2 regions of the Alkalihalobacterium sp. APHAB7 genome follow, and region 2 is predicted to be linked to the other one. Evidence: a T-box and tRNA genes for the amino acid it is inferred to sense, from the RefSeq annotation. Region 2 holds a T-box; the other holds one or more tRNA genes.

Region 1 (9,715 bases), on a different contig from region 2:
CCTACTTGTTTAAAGAAACTATAATACCCAAAATCAACTTGGGTAATCGTTTGATTGGCCGTAATTAATTGTTCATTTAATAGCCGTTCGATTGCTTTTAATCCTGAAAGAAACTCTTGTTCTCTACCCGTTTCATCCACTTCGTACATCATTTGTTGATAAGCTACGATTTCACTTTGATCATTTAATTGAAGAATAAGAGGGGCCTCATCGAAAGAATACATGATTTTTTCATCGTATTGTTGCATAAACTGCAACTGATTACGTTCTTCATCTTGTTGACTAAAACGATACATGTCTCCATTTAGAACATATTCCTCGAGAAAACTTTTCACTTGTTGACTCATTGAGCCTTGCTCTAACGGATATGGTTCTTTGAGTCTTGAAATCATCGTTGTTTCATTTACGAAAGTTATTTCTTGTTCTTTTAATTCACTAACCTCTTCTTCTGAAATGACAACATTTTTACCAACAATTAAAAATCCAGATTGTATTTCATCATCAAGCGTGTCTTCAATTATGATGTTCATCTCGTTTAGACGTTCTTGCAGGGTCGCCTCAATAATCATTGTAATTTGATTATGATGATTGAGCTCTCGTAACTGATAAAAAAGAAAGCTATTTAATAGGATAAACGTAATGATAAAAATCGTTTTCGCTCTACTCCAATCCATGATCGTCACCCTCACGTTCTATACCATCATCAAACGATAATTTTTGCCACACGTTATCGTAGTAAATATACCAATGCGGTTCTATCGTTACGAATGCATTCCATTTTTTCATTTCATAGCCTATCGTTATTTTCTGCAGTAACGTTCGATCAAAGTACTCTCGCTGTTCCAGCTGATTGATAACGTCGTGTCCTGATGGTAACTCTACTATTGTTCTTGCATATTCCATCGGTTGTTGGTCTAAATCAAATAAAGGTCTTACATATCTTGATGTTTGGTTACCTGTTCGAAACACGTGCAGACTCATCACGTCATAATCACCTAATGAAATTACCGGGTATCCGTTTAGCCATAACCGATATTTGGCTTCTTCCTTACCTTCATTTGAAACCCAATTGTCTAATAGATATTGGTCCGTCCAACCACCATGGCCGTTAATAAAATCAATACTGCTTACAATAACATTTCGACTTCCTCGCTCGGGGTTTTCACTATAAATCGGATTAATATAATCCATGAAATTGCCATTATTAATAATATGAATGAGACGATTTCCATCTGTGTATGATTCATCGCCATTCGCCTGACGAAAATATTTGGCTGACAATGGATCATTAAAAAGCAGCTGCTTAAATACGTCAACTAAAACAGGAGTGACCGTATAAGAAATCGTTTCTACATATACGCTCTCTTCAGGTAAATACAGTGATTTTCGCCATTGGCCCATTTGTGAACCTACTGTGTAATCGAAAACTTTCAACAATTCATCAGTTTGTGCCATGTAATTTTCCTCAAAATCACTAGTTGAAAATGAAGTTTCTATATCTAGAAATCGGTGTTCTTGACTAGAAACGACACGATAATGAACTTTATCTGTTTCACGATTTGGATATACGAGTACTCGCTCCACATTATCAATCGGCATAATGAAATCTTCTTCCACATTTTCAAACAAGTTTAAAAATACATCCCCTGGGATCTTTGTTGGAAAAACAAGTTCAATCGCTTCTTCTAACACTTGGCTGAGTGTGATATTCGACATTAACGATATTTCTTCCACTCGACTCGTCAGCCATTGTTCATAGAACTCCAGAAAGCGTGGTTCTGTATTATACAGTAAAGAATGGTCACCATTGACATGAAAAACCAATTGTTCTGGAACTATAACTTGCGATAACGTCCTTTCTTCATTTAAGTTCGGATTATTGACGTAATCCGCATCTTGAAGTAGCGCATAGTTTGGTTGGAAAGTCCAAATTTGCCATGTCAGCACAAGGCTCAGTAATACGAGAAACGTAAGTGTCCCAGATTTAATGTTCTCATACATAATCGGACTCTCCTCTCTTAAAACTTGAGTACGGTAATGTAAAATAAATCGTTGTTCCTTCACCATACTCACTTTCAACCCAAATTTCACCTCGGTGAGCATGGACGAGCTCTTTTGCAATGGCCAGACCTAAGCCTGTCCCACCAATGTTTCTCGCCCTCGCTTTATCTACACGATAAAAGCGGTCAAAGATTTTCATCTGACTTTCACGAGGTATTCCCACACCTTGGTCAGAAATACTGAGGCGAAGATTATTTCCTTGATGGAGCAAGTGAACAGCAATTGTTCCTCCGTCTGGTGAGTACTTTATTCCGTTGGAAATAATATTATCTATAACTTGAGTAATTTTATCTTTATCAATTTGAACAAACATTTGCTCTTTAGGTATAGTTCGGGCAAAATGGATGTTTTTTTCACTCGCAATCATTTCAAATCGATCGACTATATTGTGAAGAAAATGATTGAAATCAACTTCTTCAAGCGTGAATTGATAATCTTTACTGTCCATTTTAGATAACTGCAATAAGTCATTTACAAGCCTGATCATCCGTTCGGTCTCATTTTGCGTCACATTTAAAAACTTTGACGCCAGTTCAATATCTTCAATCGCACCGTCTTCTAAAGCTTCTAAATAGCTTTTCATTGTTGTTAATGGTGTTCGCAGCTCATGGGATACATTGGCTACAAATTCTCTTCGTTCTTGTTCAATTTTTTCTCGTTCTGTCACATCATGAAGAACGGTAATGATCCCCGTAATCGGTCCATTATCTTTTTGAATGACTGAAAAGCTCGCTTGTAATAAAAACTCTTGATCTTCTGTACTAAAATCAAGCAAAATAGACTCACTATAGTCATCTAATTCGTTTGCTGCAAAGGTCTCAGAAAGCCTTAGCACTTCTGGAAGCGGTTGAGAATAAGCTTCTTCACTCGTCGTTTCTAGCAATTGTTCTGCTCTTTGGTTCATTAAAATTATATTACCGTGCTGGTCCGTTGCAATCACACCATCCGTCATATGCGTTAGGACAGAGCTTAATTTTTTCTTTTCACGATCAGTTGACGCGTTGGCTTCTTTCAACTTTAACGTCAGATCATTAAACGACATCGCGAGTTGTCCGATTTCATCTCGTCCGTAAACTTGAACTTGTCTAGAAAAATCTCCTTCCCCCATCCGTTTCGCTTGCTTCTTCATTTCTATGATTGGTGTTGTAATCGTTCGTGCAATCAAAATAACAAGAATGGCCGTAATGAAAATGGCAATGACGGTCCCCTTGGCAAGAATATTATTAATTTGTTTGATTTGATCATAGATTTCTTCCATTGAGGCTTCGATATAAATGGCACCAATTGTTCCTTCTTTTGACTGAACGGGCATTCCAATGACACGCATTCGATGGCCTGTCTCAGGATCACGTAAGGTGGCTCCATCTTTTGAACCGAGAAGTGCACGTTTCACTCTCACTTCGGTGCTTTGTTGTCCGACAATATGGCGGTTTTGAGCATTAGAAGTCGCTAAAACCACCTTATTGATATCAACGACTTGAGCTTCCGAATTTTCTACAGGAAAAAACTCTCTTAGCAGCACATTAATATCTCTAGTAAGTGATGAGTTATCGTCTCTCGTTTTCGTTAACTCTTGTTCGATGCTATACGCTAGTAAGTTTGCTCTTTCATCTAGCATTTCTTGATAGTTATTAACGAGTTGGTCTTCTAATTGACGAATAAAATAAACACCGGTAATTTGTATTGCAATAAAAAGCAACAATACATAAATAATAATCAGCTTAAATTGAATCGATTTAAAAAAACCGACCTTGTTGTCCATTCTTAATTCTCCTGCCCTGGAAGACGTAAATAATATCCGACTCCTCTACGTGTAATAATCCAAGCAGGAAAACTAGGATTATCTTCTACTTTTTCACGAAGTCGTCTTACCGTAACATCAACGGTTCTTACATCTCCAAAATAATCGTATCCCCAAACGGCTTGCAGTAAATGTTCTCTTGTCATTACCTGACCTAAGTGATTTGCCAAATAATGAATGAGCTCAAATTCACGGTGGGTTAGTTCAATTTCTTCACCACGGCGTTTGACTAAGTAAGCATCAGGCTTAATCACTAAATCACCAACGACAATCTCTTTCATCTGCTTCTGTTCATCTGGTTTTATACTATGACGTCTTAAATTAGCCTTTACTCTCGCGATTAACTCACGCGTACTAAACGGTTTCGTTACATAATCATCAGCCCCTAATTCAAGGCCCAACACTTTATCTATTTCAGAGTCTTTTGCCGTCAACATAATAATCGGCATATCATGACTTTTACGAATTTCTCGGCAAACTTCCATTCCATCTTTATAGGGCAACATAATATCAAGTAAAATCAAATCAGGTACTTCTTTCAGAGCTAATTCAATTGCTTCATTACCATCATGTGCACAAATGACATGGAAGCCTTCTTTTTCTAAACTAAACTTCAATATATCTGCAATTGGTTTTTCATCATCAACTACGAGAATGCGGTTATCCATTTTAATCGCCCCTAACCTAGTTTACGTTTTACTTATCTTCATATTTTAACATATTAACTGTTCACAAAAGTAGATATATAGCTTTTCCCCAGATGTTCCATAATTAAAGAGCGGACGGTGGACGTAGTCCAAGCGACCTGGTTGCTGAAGCCTAACGTTAGGATAACCGAAATACAGAAGGTGGGTGCTTAGCGACATATAGACTAGAGCATCTTCCAACTATTACGATATTTAAAATATTAATGTTTAAATATCGTAATAGGAGCCATCTCCCTTCTTGTGCAGTATAAAAAAAGAAGCTGACCCATGAGTCAGCCTCCGTATATATTAACGATTTAAATAGTCCATTGGGTTTTGAAGCTTACTGTTTTGATAAACTTCAAAATGGAGGTGAATTCCTGTTGAATTTCCTGTGGTCCCCATTACACCTATTTTTTGACCTTTAGCAACTGTTTGACCTACTCGAACGTCAATAGAAGCTAAATGTGCATATAATGTTTCAACTCCATTGTTATGATTGATTCGGATCGTATTCCCGTATCCGCCTTGCCATCCTGCTGAAACGATCGTTCCGTTATCTGCCGCTAAAATATTGTAATTGCTAGGACGTGCAATATCAATTCCTTTATGGAAACGGCCCCAACGGTTTCCTTGGTAACTTGAAATATAACCACCAACAGCCGGCCAACCTAAATTACCCGTTCCACGCGAAGTCGATTGTTTTGTTCCTTTAATAACAATACGATTAACCGCTTCTTCTACAATTTCCTCTTCAAGAATTTTTCTCTTCACCGTTTGACCATTTTGCTCTACGATTTCATAACTTACAATCCGTTTTCCTGGTTTTCCTTCTTGCTCAATTTTCGTGTCGCCTTTCCACATCGACGAATCTTCTCTTGTTTCTGTCTGGAAAGTGATGTCTTCTTCGACTTTTGAAACCTTCTCTACTAGAACTGTAATGATAGGCTTGTAGTCCGTTACATTAACCTTTTGCCCAATTTGCAGAAGTGTATCCTCAGTGAGATCAGGATTAAGCTCCAGTAACTCGTTTGTAGTTAAATTATACTTGCTCGCAATAGACCCAAGAACATCGCCTGCACCGACAGAATACGTTTCCTCAGTTAACGTACCGAGTTTTAACATTTTAATCGCTTCATCTTTTGATAAAACCTCACTTGGATGAGCTAGTCCGTATTCGTATTCTACTTCCGATGAAACAGAAATCTCCTGAATTTCTGTTTCACCTACACCAGGTTCTACCAGGTGCTCTACATCTTCTGTACGCTCTTCATAAGATACTAACTCATCTTCTGAAACATACTGTAATTTAAATTCACGTAAGGCCTGTTCTGCTGTTTCTTGTTCCTCAACGAATAAAACCGCTTCATCCTCAAAACGTATTGCTACAGCTTCAGCTTTTACTGATAAAAGCTCATCTAGCTTTTCAATCGTTTCTTCTGTTTTCGTTCTAACTTGGAATACTCGTTCAGGAATCAACTGAACATCTTGGCCTATCATTAGATTAAGTGATTCATATTGTTTAGTGTAATGGCTAATCTTTTGATCAACTAGACTTTGATAGTCTTCCATATCATCGATAGAACCAATTCTTTCACCATCTACGTACACATGAAAAATCGTTTTTAATGAGCTATCGCTATTTTCATTAGCTAGGACGGCAGGCGCTGCTAACAATAAAGCTGAACATGTTGCTACGCTAGTAGCAAGTTTTACATTATATATTGATGTATGTACAAAACTTTTACATTTTTCTACTATGTTATTGTGCCTAAACCTATTACTTTCCTCGGCACTTGTCGATTTAAACAGATTCATAAGATCCTCCTAAAACTCCCTTAAAACCAAAGTTGCTCTATTAGACAAACTTCTACAACCTTTATCATTTTAACATAAAGCTATTTAAAATGTGTCAGATAATTGAAAATGAAATGTTTATGTAATAATCATAAACGAAATGAACATTGCTAAAGATAGCTGATAAACTTATCACCGATTTTGCCTATTAAGAACAAAAAAAAACACCATCTAAAGGGTGTATTTGTCGTGACTCGCTATATATGATTATGTTAAATTGTTGTTTTTTATTCCGCTCAATAAACCAAATGGTGCCGGCGAGAGGACTTGAACCCCCAACCTACTGATTACAAGTCAGTTGCTCTACCAATTGAGCTACACCGGCAAACATTATAAGGTAAATAACAACTCACTAGAATAAAATGGTGGCTCGGGACGGAATCGAACCGCCGACACATGGATTTTCAGTCCATTGCTCTACCGACTGAGCTACCGAGCCTAAAAATAAAAAGCTTGGCGATGTCCTACTCTCACAGGGGGAAGCCCCCAACTACCATCGGCGCTAAAGAGCTTAACTTCCGTGTTCGGCATGGGAACGGGTGTGGCCTCTTTGCCATCATCACCAAACTTTTTATTATGGCGGTCCCGACGGGAATCGAACCCGCGATCTCCTGCGTGACAGGCAGGCATGTTAACCGCTACACCACGGGACCATAATAATATTTAATTTTCAATGTAAAATTGGTGACCCGTACGGGATTCGAACCCGTGTTACCGCCGTGAAAGGGCGGTGTCTTAACCGCTTGACCAACGGGCCACTTTTTAAATAAAGTGGTGAGCCATGAAGGACTCGAACCTTCGACCCTCTGATTAAAAGTCAGATGCTCTACCAACTGAGCTAATGGCTCCTAGATTAAGGATGATTATTCAAATTGATGTTTCTTCCTCTACCAGCATTGCTTCGAAGTTTGATGCGTCGAAACAACTCGTAGTAGTTCGAAGATGCCTACGCTCGTTGCTCTACCAACTGAGCTAATGGCTCTCATATTCGATGTCGTTTCTTAACGACAAGAATTATATTAACATAAATATTTTTCGTTAGCAAGTACTTTTTTAAAAAACTTTTTCTTTTAAAAAAATATTTGGACGAGCACTTCAGCAACCTTTAATAGAATACTGTAAAACTGGCTCAATTTCAAGTCTTTTTTAGAGCTCATTTTTGATTGCTGCATATCCGATTATTATATAAAAAGTAAAGGCAAGAATAAGCTTTTACCTCCTATTCTTGCCTAAAATTTTAAAGTTTAAACAAACACACCACGAATTAAGTTTGTTTGATTACGATCTGGACCTACTGAGAAGATTGCTAACGGAATACCAGTTAATTGAGATACACGTTCAATATAATGGCGAGCATTCGGTGGTAGTTCATCTAAAGAACGAACACCTGTAATATCTTCTTCCCATCCTGGTAACTCTTCATATACAGGCTCACATTCAGCTAGAACTTTTAAGCTAGCTGGAAATTCGTCAATAATTTCGCCTTTATATTTATAGGCTGTACAAATTTTTAATGTTTTAATTCCTGTTAAAACATCAATTGAATTTAGTGATAAATCTGTAAGGCCACTTACACGACGAGCATGTCGTACAACAACACTGTCAAACCAACCGACACGGCGCGGTCGACCTGTTGTCGTTCCATATTCATTACCTACTTCACGAATTTGATGACCAATTTCATCATGAAGTTCCGTCGGGAATGGACCATCCCCTACACGTGTTGTATACGCTTTTGAAACTCCCACTACATGATGAATTTTTGATGGACCTACACCAGAACCGATCGTAACCCCACCAGCAATTGGGTTAGAAGAAGTAACAAAAGGATATGTACCTTGATCAATATCAAGCATAACTCCTTGTGCACCTTCAAAAAGTACACGACGACCATCATCTAATGCATCGTTTAAAACAACAGATGTATCACAAACATAATGCGCAATTTGTTGACCATATTCATAGTACTCATCCAGGAAGTCTTCTTTTTTAAATCCTTCAACTTCATAGTACTTCTCAAACATACGGTTTTTCTCTTCTAAATTACGTTCCACTTTTTGCTCAAATTCTTCACGATCGAGTAAATCTGCAATTCGGATACCGATACGCGCTGCCTTATCCATATAAGCAGGTCCGATACCTTTCTTTGTTGTTCCAATTTTATTTGCACCTTTACGCTCTTCTTCTACGATATCTAACTTCAGATGATATGGTAAAATGACGTGTGCTCTATTACTAATTCGAAGATTGCTTGTATCAACATTTCGGTCATGTAGATACTTTAGTTCTTCGACTAGTGCTTTAGGGTCGATAACCATACCGTTCCCAATGACACAAATTTTATCTTTATAAAAAATTCCTGATGGAATCAAATGTAGTTTATACTTATCTCCACCAAAAACAATTGTATGTCCTGCGTTGTTTCCACCTTGATAGCGTGCAACTACTTCTGCTTTTTCAGAAAGATAGTCTGTAATTTTACCCTTTCCTTCGTCTCCCCATTGCGTTCCAACAACTACTACTGATGACATATGTGCACCTCCACAATTGCTTTTACACCTTTATGTATATATTGTGTAAATATTAATGATCTTACTCAAACCATAGATAGTTTATCAATTTACATCCCTAAAGTCAATAAAACACGAACATTATTAAATATTTTTTAATAATTTGTTCGTTAAAACTTGCTAGACTCGCTACTTAAGTCGTTTAAAAAATACATCGATGATGAATCAAACATCATCCAATAAAATTAACTTATATTATCAGTTTTCCTCAGCACTACAAAACCCATGCTATCGTTAGCATGGGTTTTGTAGTGCTCTAAGGTACTGTCAATCTTTAATTTTTATGCTCCTGGTGGAATACTGCTTTCATCATGACGTCGATCTAAGGTAACGAATTTATTGTATTCTTTTACGAAAGCAAGTTCGACTGTTCCAACAGGACCGTTACGTTGCTTTGCTATAATAATTTCAATAATATTTTTGTTCTCAGATTCCTTATCATAGTAATCATCACGGTATAAAAAGGCAACGATATCGGCATCCTGCTCGATACTTCCCGATTCACGAATATCACTCATCATCGGTCGTTTATCTTGTCTAGATTCTACACCACGTGATAACTGCGAAAGAGCGATTACTGGAACTTCTAATTCCCTGGCAATCGCCTTTAATGTACGAGAAATTTCAGATACTTCTTGTTGACGATTTTCGCCGCCTCTTCCACTTCCTTGAATAAGCTGCAAATAGTCAATTAAGATCATGCCTAAGCCTTTCTCTTGCTTGAGACGACGACACTTCGC
Region 2 (9,715 bases):
GAAGTCTTTGAGAACTAGCGCATGAATGCTTTGTCCGTGTTAAACTCACTTGGAGGTGGCTCATTATTAGTAAGGACATGTTGATCAATGAGGCCATTCGCGCCCGTGAAGTACGTCTCATCGGTCCAAATGGCGATCAAATTGGAGTTAAGTCGAAACAAGAAGCTTTAGAAATGGCACAACAGGCAAACCTTGATTTGGTTATGGTTGCTGCAAATGCAAAACCACCAGTGTGCCGTATCATGGATTTTGGTAAGTTTAAGTATGAGCAGCAAAAGAAAGACAAAGAAGCTCGTAAAAATCAAAAAGTGATTAATATTAAAGAAGTACGTCTCAGTCCGACGATTGAAGATAATGACTTTAATACAAAACTTCGTAATGCGAGAAAGTTCCTTGAAAAAGGTGACAAAGTTAAAGCTGCTATACGTTTCCGTGGTCGTGCAATTACTCACTCTGAAATCGGCCGTAAAGTATTAGAACGATTAGCGACAGAGTGTGAGGACATTGCGATTGTTGAGGCAAAGCCTAAAATGGAAGGCCGAAGCATGTTCTTAGTACTTGCTCCTAAAAGTGATAAGTAATAGTACGCCAACGAAGAACGATTAAGGGAGGAATAAACAAATGCCTAAAATGAAAACTCATAGAGGCGCTGCTAAGCGTTTTAAGAAAACTGGTTCTGGTAAGTTAAAGCGTTCGCACGCATTTACAAGCCACTTATTCGGTAACAAGTCTCAAAAACAAAAGCGTAAGCTTCGTAAAGCAGGAATGGTTCATTCTGGTGACTTCAAACGTATTAGAGAAATGTTAACATACAAAAAATAATTGCAAAAGCTAAAGAAACAAGGAGGGAACTACTATGCCAAGAGTAAAAGGCGGATATGTAGCTCGTCGTCGTCGTAAAAAGGTATTAAAGTTAGCAAAAGGTTACCACGGTTCAAAACACCGTTTATTTAAATCAGCACAAGTACAGGTAATGAAATCATTCTTATACGCTTACCGTGATCGTCGTCAAAAGAAGCGTGACTTCCGTAAATTATGGATCACTCGTATTAACGCGGCTGCTCGTATGAATGGATTATCATATAGCCGTTTAATGCACGGTTTAAAAGTTGCTGAAATCAACGTTAACCGTAAGATGCTAGCTGACTTAGCGGTAAACGATGAGCAAGCATTTGCAGAATTAGCTACAAAAGCAAAAGCAAGCTTAAACGCATAAGTAAAACTAACTTAGTGGTTGTTTCGACTAACTAATTAGTGAACGGTTATATAAAATAAACAATAGAGGGTACTGGTATATTTACTAGGCCCTTTTTTGTATCTCTTTACACAATTTGATCAAAGGTGAGAACGATGTTATATATTGCTTCATATTTTATTGGTGTAAGTATTATTGGTTTTTTGTTAATGGGTTTGGACAAACGTCGAGCAGTTAATGGAAACCAGCGAATTTCGGAACGAACCTTTTTACTGTTTGCCTTAATCGGTGGTTCTATTGGGATTTACTTTGGAATGAAGCAATTTCGGCACAAAACGAAAAAGTCAAAGTTTAATTTGGGTATACCTGTTATCATCGTTGGTCAAGTCATCCTATTACTCTTTCTTAATTCGTAAGAATGAAAATTTGAATCCTACCTCAATCTATGTTTTCATAGAATAAAATAAGGTGGGTTCAATGAAAGGGGGAATGTAGTGGAACAGTCATTGGATTCCATTCAGTTTGTTATTGAGGAAAGTGGATGGTTAGCCCCTCTATTCTTTATTTTACTGCATGTTCTAAGGCAAGTTTTCTTCATACCTGTTATTCTTGTTTGCTTATTAGGTGGATATTTATTTGGTGTTTTTTATGGAACGATCTATTCCTTAATAGGTTTAACGTTTACTAGTCTAGCATTTTATGTGATTGCAAAAAAGTTTCCTAAAGTAACGACAAAGCTTTTTTATTTAAAAAAGAAATATTTCGGGTCGTATCATCGAATGAGTTTAGTGCAAATGTTCATTATTCGTTTAATGCCCTTTATTCATTTTCATTTAATTTCTTTATATTTGTTAGAGATGTCTAAAAACGTGAAGGAATATACGAAATACTCCTTTTATGCATGTATACCACCAGCATTTGTTTTCACTGCTTTTGGACATATGATTCATGAAATGCCGCTCGCAATCAGTTTAACGTTAGTTGGTGCCTTATTCGTAGTTTTTACAATTCTCGGTAGAAGAGAAGTAACGTACAAGTGGCATGATTTTTTTGCAACAAAATCATAAAAGGGAGAACAGTGCTTAGAGCAACTATTCTCCCTTTTTCTTTAGGAATTCCTTTACCGGGCTTTTCCATTCAATTTCTGCATTTGGGTAATGAATAAGTATTTCCTTTTCAATCACTTCAAAATCCTCTCGGTCTAACCCTTGAAGTAATTCAGGATTTTTCACCCATACTTGAGCCGAAATGACTTCAAATGCTTTATCCGTCGTGCCTAAATATTTTTCCCCTTCAAATAAAACCCCTTTATAGGTGACAAAGAAATTCTTCCGTACATTTTGCTTTTCGTCATGAAAGTGAAATTGCTTCTTTTCATGAGCAAGTTCAAATTTTCGTTTAGGGTTTGTAATGTATTTAATTGCACTATATATAATGACAATAAACGCAATAATGATTAGTAAACGAAACAATATGACCATTGATAACTCCTCCTATTTTTGGTCTAGACATTCTTTCTCTTATAGAGGTTGTTCAAAAAGTCCGGGAAAAATATCTGTCGAATTTCTTTGTCAGCTTGCTCTTCTGCGCTTCCTTGAACTTCTCGGATCTTTTTGTCCTCCTTTTTGAACACATACTTATATACGATTGAAACGAAAAAAGGTTGCACATTTGCTATAATATTAGTAATTATTTTTTGTATCAATTTTATTTTATCTTATACTACAAAGAAAAAGAATGAAAGTATTTAGAAGGAGAGAAACGATTGTGAATTTGAAAAAACTATTTGATATGCAGCGACAGTTAAATGAACGTATTATAAAAGAGCATCAGCTCGAAGAACGGAATTTGTTAGCTGAACAAATTTTAGCACTAGAAGTCGAACTGGGAGAGCTAGCGAATGAGACAAGGTGTTTTAAATATTGGAGCAACAAACCGCCGGCTGAGCGTCATATCATATTAGAAGAATATGTAGATGGGCTTCATTTTATCCTGTCGTTAGGAATTGTCCTGAAATTTGAGGATATTCAGGTACATCCGAAACACGAAGAAAAGACGAAAACATTAGTTCAAGCTTTCCAGCGGGTATACGATTTAATTACGAAATTGCATGAGCACCAAACCTATGAGAGTTATATGGAACTATTTGATGATTATTTAATTCTCGGTGAAAAATTAGGGTTTTCGACTGACGAAATGGAGCAAGCTTATTATGATAAGAATGAAGTAAATCATCGTCGCCAAGATGAAGGGTACTAAGCTTTAAAAGGTGATTGTTTGAGTATCGAAACACACTCGTTTATACTAGAGTTGAATACATATAAGGGAGGACATTTACTTATGGCAAAATTAGATCCAACTTTACAAATGTTAAAAGAATTAACAGATGCTAACGGAATTCCTGGTAATGAAAAAGAGCCGCGTGACGTGATGAAACGCTTTATTGAGCCTTATGCGACTGAAGTTTATACTGATAACTTAGGAAGCTTAATCGCTAAGAAAACGGGTTCTCAAGAAGGACCAAAAATTATGGTAGCCGGACATCTCGATGAAATCGGTTTCATGATAACGAGCATTGACGATAAAGGCTATCTGCGTTTCCAAACAGTCGGAGGTTGGTGGGAGCAAGTTATGCTAGCACAACGTGTGACGATTATGACGAAAAATGGTAATGTCCCAGGTGTTATCGGCTCGAAGCCGCCGCATATTCTTTCTCCTGAAGTACGTAAAAAGCCTGTTGATAAAAAAGATATGTTCATTGACATTGGTGCGTCAAGTAAAGAAGAAGCAATGGAGTTTGGAGTTCGCCCTGGAGATGCAGTCGTTCCAGTTTGCGACTTTACCGTAATGAAAAATGAAAAGTACTTAATGGCGAAAGCGTGGGATAACCGTATCGGTTGTGCGATTGCGATTGAAGTACTTAGACAATTAAAAGATGTAGATCACCCTAACACTGTATACGGTGTAGGAACTGTTCAAGAAGAAGTGGGTCTACGCGGGGCTAGAACTTCAGCTCACCTTATTCAACCAGATATCGGTTTTGGTGTCGATGTAGGTATCGCTGGTGACACACCAGGAGTAAGTGAAAAAGATGCACTTGCTAAGATGGGTGAAGGTCCACAGATCATCATGTATGACGCATCAATGGTGTCTCATAAAGGATTAAGAGACTTTGTTACTTCAACCGCTGAAGAAAACAACATTCCATACCAATTTGATTATGTAGCAGGCGGAGGCACAGACTCAGGAGCAATTCATTTAACGGCTAACGGGGTTCCGTCACTGTCAATTACGATTGCTACTCGTTATATCCACACACATGCAGCTATTCTACATCGTGATGACTTTGAAAATGCTGTAAAGCTAATTGTTGAGGTTATTAAAAAGTTAGATACGGATACAGTGAAACAAATTACATTTGATTAATAAAGAAAAGCGGAAGGTGTCTGCTTATCGGCGACAAGCGCTGGAGGGCTAACAAAATGTGTCCTGCCTTTGGACACATTTGATAGACCGAAGCGACCTCGAGCCGATGACACCTGCAGCTAGACAACTTCGAAATGTTAACTTGTTATCTGCAAAGAAAAAATCCGGCGAGATTCGCCGGATTATTTTTGTAGCCCGTTCGTAATTTGTGAAACCACCTGATGTTTTTGGTCCTCACTTGCATTTCTCCAATACACTTCAAATAACACTCCTAAACCTGGCAACATTTTTTCTTCACCACTTGCCATTGCATCTGTAATGGTAGCTTCGACTTGGTCCTGACTGCTTCCTTGGACATTTGCTAAAATAGCACCTCTTAAATTAAAGCTCATCGCTAAGCACTCCTTCGCTAAGTAAATATTAAATCTTTCCTAGTTTGTGATATTTTTTTAGGGATTATGTATAATTTGGAGGGTATAATTATAAAAAAGAGAGGTAGTTCAAAAAGTCCGGGAAAAATAACTGAGAAAGTTGATCTTCGACTAAGGGCCCCACGTCCTGTGGGAACGTCGAAGTCACCACATCCTGTGGAAGCTCGTTGGTTTGCTTCTGCGGCGCTCACGTATTAAAAGCATACGCTGTGCTCCTCGAAGCTGCACCGCCTCGAAGTTCTTGGTTCTTTTTGTCCTCCTTTTTGAACATATAGTAGATGCATTTTGATAATGATAGGAGTTTGTAATGAATCGTATTGAATCAGCTAAAAACCCGAAAGTAAAACAGTGGAAAAAGTTACATACAAAAAAAGGCCGCGATACGGATAATCAATTTTTGATTGAAGGAACGCATTTAATAGAGGAAGCTCGGATATCAGGTATAGATCCTATAGAATTGATCATTTCTGAAGAGTATGCCGTTCCAAAAAACTGGTCTGATTGGCAAGTGCCCATTACATACGTTACGGATCGTGTTATGATCGAGTTAAGTGAGACGAAATCTCCACAAGGCGTCATTGCTATCTGTCAGCAATTTGAACATCAACTCATTCCAAGTCAAGGGCGATACTTATTACTAGATGCCGTACAAGACCCAGGAAATGTTGGAACTATTATCCGCACAGCAGATGCTGCAGGTGTTGATGGAATTGTTTTAGGAGAGGGATCAGTCGATCTTTATAATGGAAAAGTCATTCGTTCCACCCAAGGTTCCTTGTTTCATTTACCGATTGTAAAAGGTAATTTGTTGGAGTGGATTGAAAAACTGAAGACATTGGATATTCCAGTTTACGGAACAGCTCTTGAAAATGGACAAGATTACAATCAAATAGAGTCACCATTTTCATTTGCTTTAATCGTTGGTAACGAAGGAGAAGGGGTTTCTAAGGAGTTTTTAGACGAAACGGATGCCAATTTATATGTACCCATCTATGGCCAGGCGGAGTCGTTAAATGTAGCGATTGCTACTGCCGTGTTACTGTATGGATTAAGAAAAAAATAAATGCACTTGCACTGTGTGTCATTTTTTTCTATACTTTAATAAGTTTAATATTACATAATTCAATATTGTCAAAAGCGTTGAAGGAGAGTAGTAGTCGGTCACTCACCATCTAGGGAGGAAATGTCTTAGACTGAAAGCATTTCTATGGATGAAACAGGTGAATTCACTCTTGAGCTAGCACCGGAACATAAGATGGTTATATTTTATATAGATCTTATTAAGGTGTTATCGGTTAATCCGTTATCTAATGAAGTGAGCAGTAGATTTTTCTATTGCTAATAAGGGTGGTACCACGAGCCATCGTCCCTTAGTTTGGGGCGATGGCTCTATTTATTTTTAGCTTACACTTTTCTTACAAGGAGGAAATATACATGAAAGATCGTTTAGAAGGTCTAAAGAACGAAGCGCTTGAAAAAGTAGTACAAGCCGACTCTTTAAAAGCATTACAAGACATTCGTGTCGCTTACTTAGGAAAGAAAGGTCCAATTACTGAAGTATTACGAGGAATGGGTCAATTATCAGCTGAAGAACGTCCACTCATTGGACAAATGGCTAATGATGTTCGTGCAGCTATTACTGAAAAGCTAGAACAAAAAGAAACACAATTAGAAGCTGAAGAAGTGGAACGAAAATTAGCAGAGGAAAGTATTGATGTTACACTTCCAGGCCGACCAGTAGTAAAAGGCGCTCGTCATCCGTTAACTGACGTTGTTGAACATGTTGAAGATGTGTTTATTGGAATGGGATTTGAAGTCGCTGAAGGGCCTGAAGTAGAAACAGACTACTATAACTTTGAAGCATTAAACTTACCGAAAGACCATCCGGCTCGTGATATGCAAGATTCTTTTTATATTACAAATGAACTTTTATTACGGACGCATACCTCTCCTGTACAAGCTCGTACGATGGAAAAGTATAAAGGGCAAGGTCCAGTTAAAATCATATGCCCAGGAAGAGTATTCAGACGTGATGACGATGATGCGACGCACTCTCACCAATTCATGCAAATCGAAGGTCTCTACATCGATGAAAATGTACGTATGAGTGATTTGAAGGGTGTACTAGATACATTTGCAAAACAATACTTCGGTGAAGATCGTACAATTCGTCTCCGCCCAAGTTTCTTCCCATTTACAGAGCCTTCAGTTGAAGTCGATGTTTCTTGTGGGATCTGCGGTGGTAAAGGCTGTCGAGTATGTAAGCAAACCGGCTGGATTGAAGTACTTGGAGCTGGGATGGTTCACCCACGTGTACTTGAAATGGGTGGCTTTGATCCGAAAAAGTATAGTGGCTTTGCCTTCGGTATGGGTGTTGAACGCTTGGCAATGTTAAAGTACGGCATTGACGATATTCGTCATTTCTATACGAATGACTTACGTTTCTTAGAACAATTTAAACAGGTATAAGAGGAGGAGAGAACATGTTAGTTTCTTATAAGTGGCTTCAAGAGTATATCGATGTAGCTGATTTAACGCCGAAAGAAATAGCGGAAAAGTTGACTAAAGGCGGGATTGAAGTAGACATTATTCATTCCCTTAAAAAAGGAATGAGCGGAGTGGTAGTTGGACATGTAGTGGAATGTACTCAACACCCGAATGCTGATAAATTACGTGTGTGTAAAGTAGATGTAGGCGCAGAAGAACATTTGCAAATTGTTTGCGGTGCAGCTAATGTTGGGGCGGATCAAAAAGTAGCTGTAGCAACAGTAGGTGCTGTTCTACCAGGGAACTTCAAAATCAAAAAAGCAAAGCTTCGCGGCGAGTTATCACAAGGGATGATTTGTTCACTTCAAGAGTTAGGAATTGAAGGAAAGTTGATTCCAAAGGAGTTTGCTGAAGGGATATATAATTTTCCGGCAGATGTTGAACCTGGTCAAGATGCACTTGAAGTCCTTAACTTAACAGATGAAGTGTTAGAATTAGATTTAACGCCAAATCGTTCAGACTGTTTAAGTATGTTAGGCGTTGCCTATGAGATGGCTGCATTGTTAGGTCGTGAGGTGAAACACCCAACAATAGCTGAAAGTTCAAGTAGCGAAAAAGCATCTGATTATGTTTCAGTTCAAGTGGAAGCATCAGAAGCCAACCCTTATTACGGGGCTAAAATTATTAAAAATGTAAAAATCGGACCATCACCGTTATGGTTACAAAACCGTTTAACAGCTGCTGGCATCCGTCCAATTAGTAATGTTGTCGATGTAACAAACTATGTACTAATTGAATACGGTCAACCACTTCATGCTTTTGACTATGATCGTTTTGGATCAAAGGAAGTAGTTGTTCGTCATGCGCGTGACGGAGAAGAAATTGTGACATTGGATGATGAAACCCGAAAGCTAAGCGCTGATCACTTAGTCATTACAAACGGGACAGAAGCAACGGCAGTAGCTGGTGTAATGGGTGGAGCAACTTCTGAAGTACAAAATGATACAACGACAATTCTATTGGAGTCAGCCTATTTTAATAGCCAAACGGTTCGCAGGGCTTCAAGAGATTTAGGTCTTCGCAGTGAGTCAAGCATGCGCTATGAAAAAGGTGTAGATCCTAAACGAGTGCGTGAGGCAGCTGAACGTGCAGCTCAGCTCATTGCAGAGTTAGCAGGTGGAGAAGTTGCAAGCGGTATTGTTGAAGTAGACACATTAAATATAGTGGAGCGAGAAGTAACGATTTCAACTGAACAAGTCAATCGACTTCTTGGAACAAGCTTAACAACTGAAGATATCGCAAAAATCTTTGACCGACTTCAATTCTCCTATGTACAAAATGGAGAAGCCTTCGATGTAACGGCTCCTACACGACGAAATGATATTTCGATCACAGAGGATTTAGTTGAGGAAGTAGCGAGGTTGTTCGGTTACGATCATATTCCAACAACTTTGCCAATCGGATTGACAACTACAGGAGGATTAACAGACTATCAAGCTGGTCGCAGAAAAGTCCGTCAGTCTTTAGAAGCAGCAGGCCTTTATCAAGCGATCACGTATTCTTTAACAACTCCTAAGAAAGCCACAGGTTTAAGTAATGAAAATGAACACTTAACACCAGTTAAACTTTCGATGCCAATGAGTGAGGATAGAAGTACGTTAAGAACGAGTCTGATCCCTCATTTATTAGATGTAATCAGTTACAATTTAAACCGCAAAGTCAACAATGTGGCCATCTATGAAGTAGGTTCCATCTTCTTATCAGAAGAAAAAGAAGTAACAAAGCAACCGACTGAAAAAGAAATGGTGGCAGGGGCGTTTACGGGTATTACACATAGTCATTTATGGCAAGGTGAAAAGAAAGTAGTAGACTTTTTCGTAGCAAAAGGTGTGGTCGAAGCACTAACTTCCGAGCTCGGTTTAAGTCACTTAATTGCTTTCGAACAAACGAAAAAGCCTGGACTCCACCCTGGACGTACAGCTTCGATCGTACTAGATGGAAGTGAAGTCGGGTTTATCGGTCAAATTCATCCAACGTTACAAAAAGAATTAGACTTGAATGAGACGTATGTGTTCCAAATGGACCTTGAGCAATTGCTAAACTACAAGCAAGACGATGTAGCTTACGAGCCAATTCCGCGGTACCCTTCAATTTCTCGTGACATTGCTCTCGTTGT

What was found. A T-box is a leader RNA that pairs with one kind of tRNA and senses whether it is charged. The one in region 2 lies ahead of pheS (phenylalanine--tRNA ligase subunit alpha), so its partner is inferred to be a tRNA-Phe.
Region 1: it encodes a tRNA-Phe, which carries the amino acid that the T-box ahead of pheS (phenylalanine--tRNA ligase subunit alpha) is inferred to sense. The anticodon was not compared.

What each region holds. Positions count from the first base shown of each region.
Region 1 covers NZ_JBLWFS010000001.1:33,799-43,513, reverse strand. The annotation lists gene ACNSTQ_RS00220 (two-component system regulatory protein YycI) at 1-674, opposite strand, end outside; gene ACNSTQ_RS00215 (YycH family regulatory protein) at 661-2,001, opposite strand; gene walK (cell wall metabolism sensor histidine kinase WalK) at 1,994-3,823, opposite strand; gene yycF (response regulator YycF) at 3,826-4,530, opposite strand; gene ACNSTQ_RS00200 (peptidoglycan DD-metalloendopeptidase family protein) at 4,858-6,366, opposite strand; tRNA gene ACNSTQ_RS00195 (tRNA-Thr) at 6,655-6,730, opposite strand; tRNA gene ACNSTQ_RS00190 (tRNA-Phe) at 6,769-6,844, opposite strand; rRNA gene rrf (5S ribosomal RNA) at 6,857-6,972, opposite strand; tRNA gene ACNSTQ_RS00180 (tRNA-Asp) at 6,983-7,058, opposite strand; tRNA gene ACNSTQ_RS00175 (tRNA-Glu) at 7,088-7,162, opposite strand; tRNA gene ACNSTQ_RS00170 (tRNA-Lys) at 7,178-7,253, opposite strand; gene ACNSTQ_RS00165 (adenylosuccinate synthase) at 7,650-8,936, opposite strand; gene dnaB (replicative DNA helicase) at 9,257-9,715, opposite strand, start outside.
Region 2 covers NZ_JBLWFS010000041.1:8,292-18,006, reverse strand. The annotation lists gene infC (translation initiation factor IF-3) at 78-581, shown strand; gene rpmI (50S ribosomal protein L35) at 622-822, shown strand; gene rplT (50S ribosomal protein L20) at 857-1,216, shown strand; gene ACNSTQ_RS21910 (DUF1294 domain-containing protein) at 1,351-1,611, shown strand; gene ACNSTQ_RS21905 (TVP38/TMEM64 family protein) at 1,690-2,262, shown strand; gene ACNSTQ_RS21900 (sigma-w pathway protein ysdB) at 2,287-2,676, opposite strand; gene ACNSTQ_RS21895 (dUTP diphosphatase) at 2,963-3,454, shown strand; gene ACNSTQ_RS21890 (M42 family metallopeptidase) at 3,536-4,621, shown strand; gene sspI (small acid-soluble spore protein SspI) at 4,804-5,013, opposite strand; gene ACNSTQ_RS21880 (TrmH family RNA methyltransferase) at 5,360-6,115, shown strand; T-box leader at 6,184-6,426, shown strand; gene pheS (phenylalanine--tRNA ligase subunit alpha) at 6,487-7,521, shown strand; gene pheT (phenylalanine--tRNA ligase subunit beta) at 7,536-9,715, shown strand, end outside.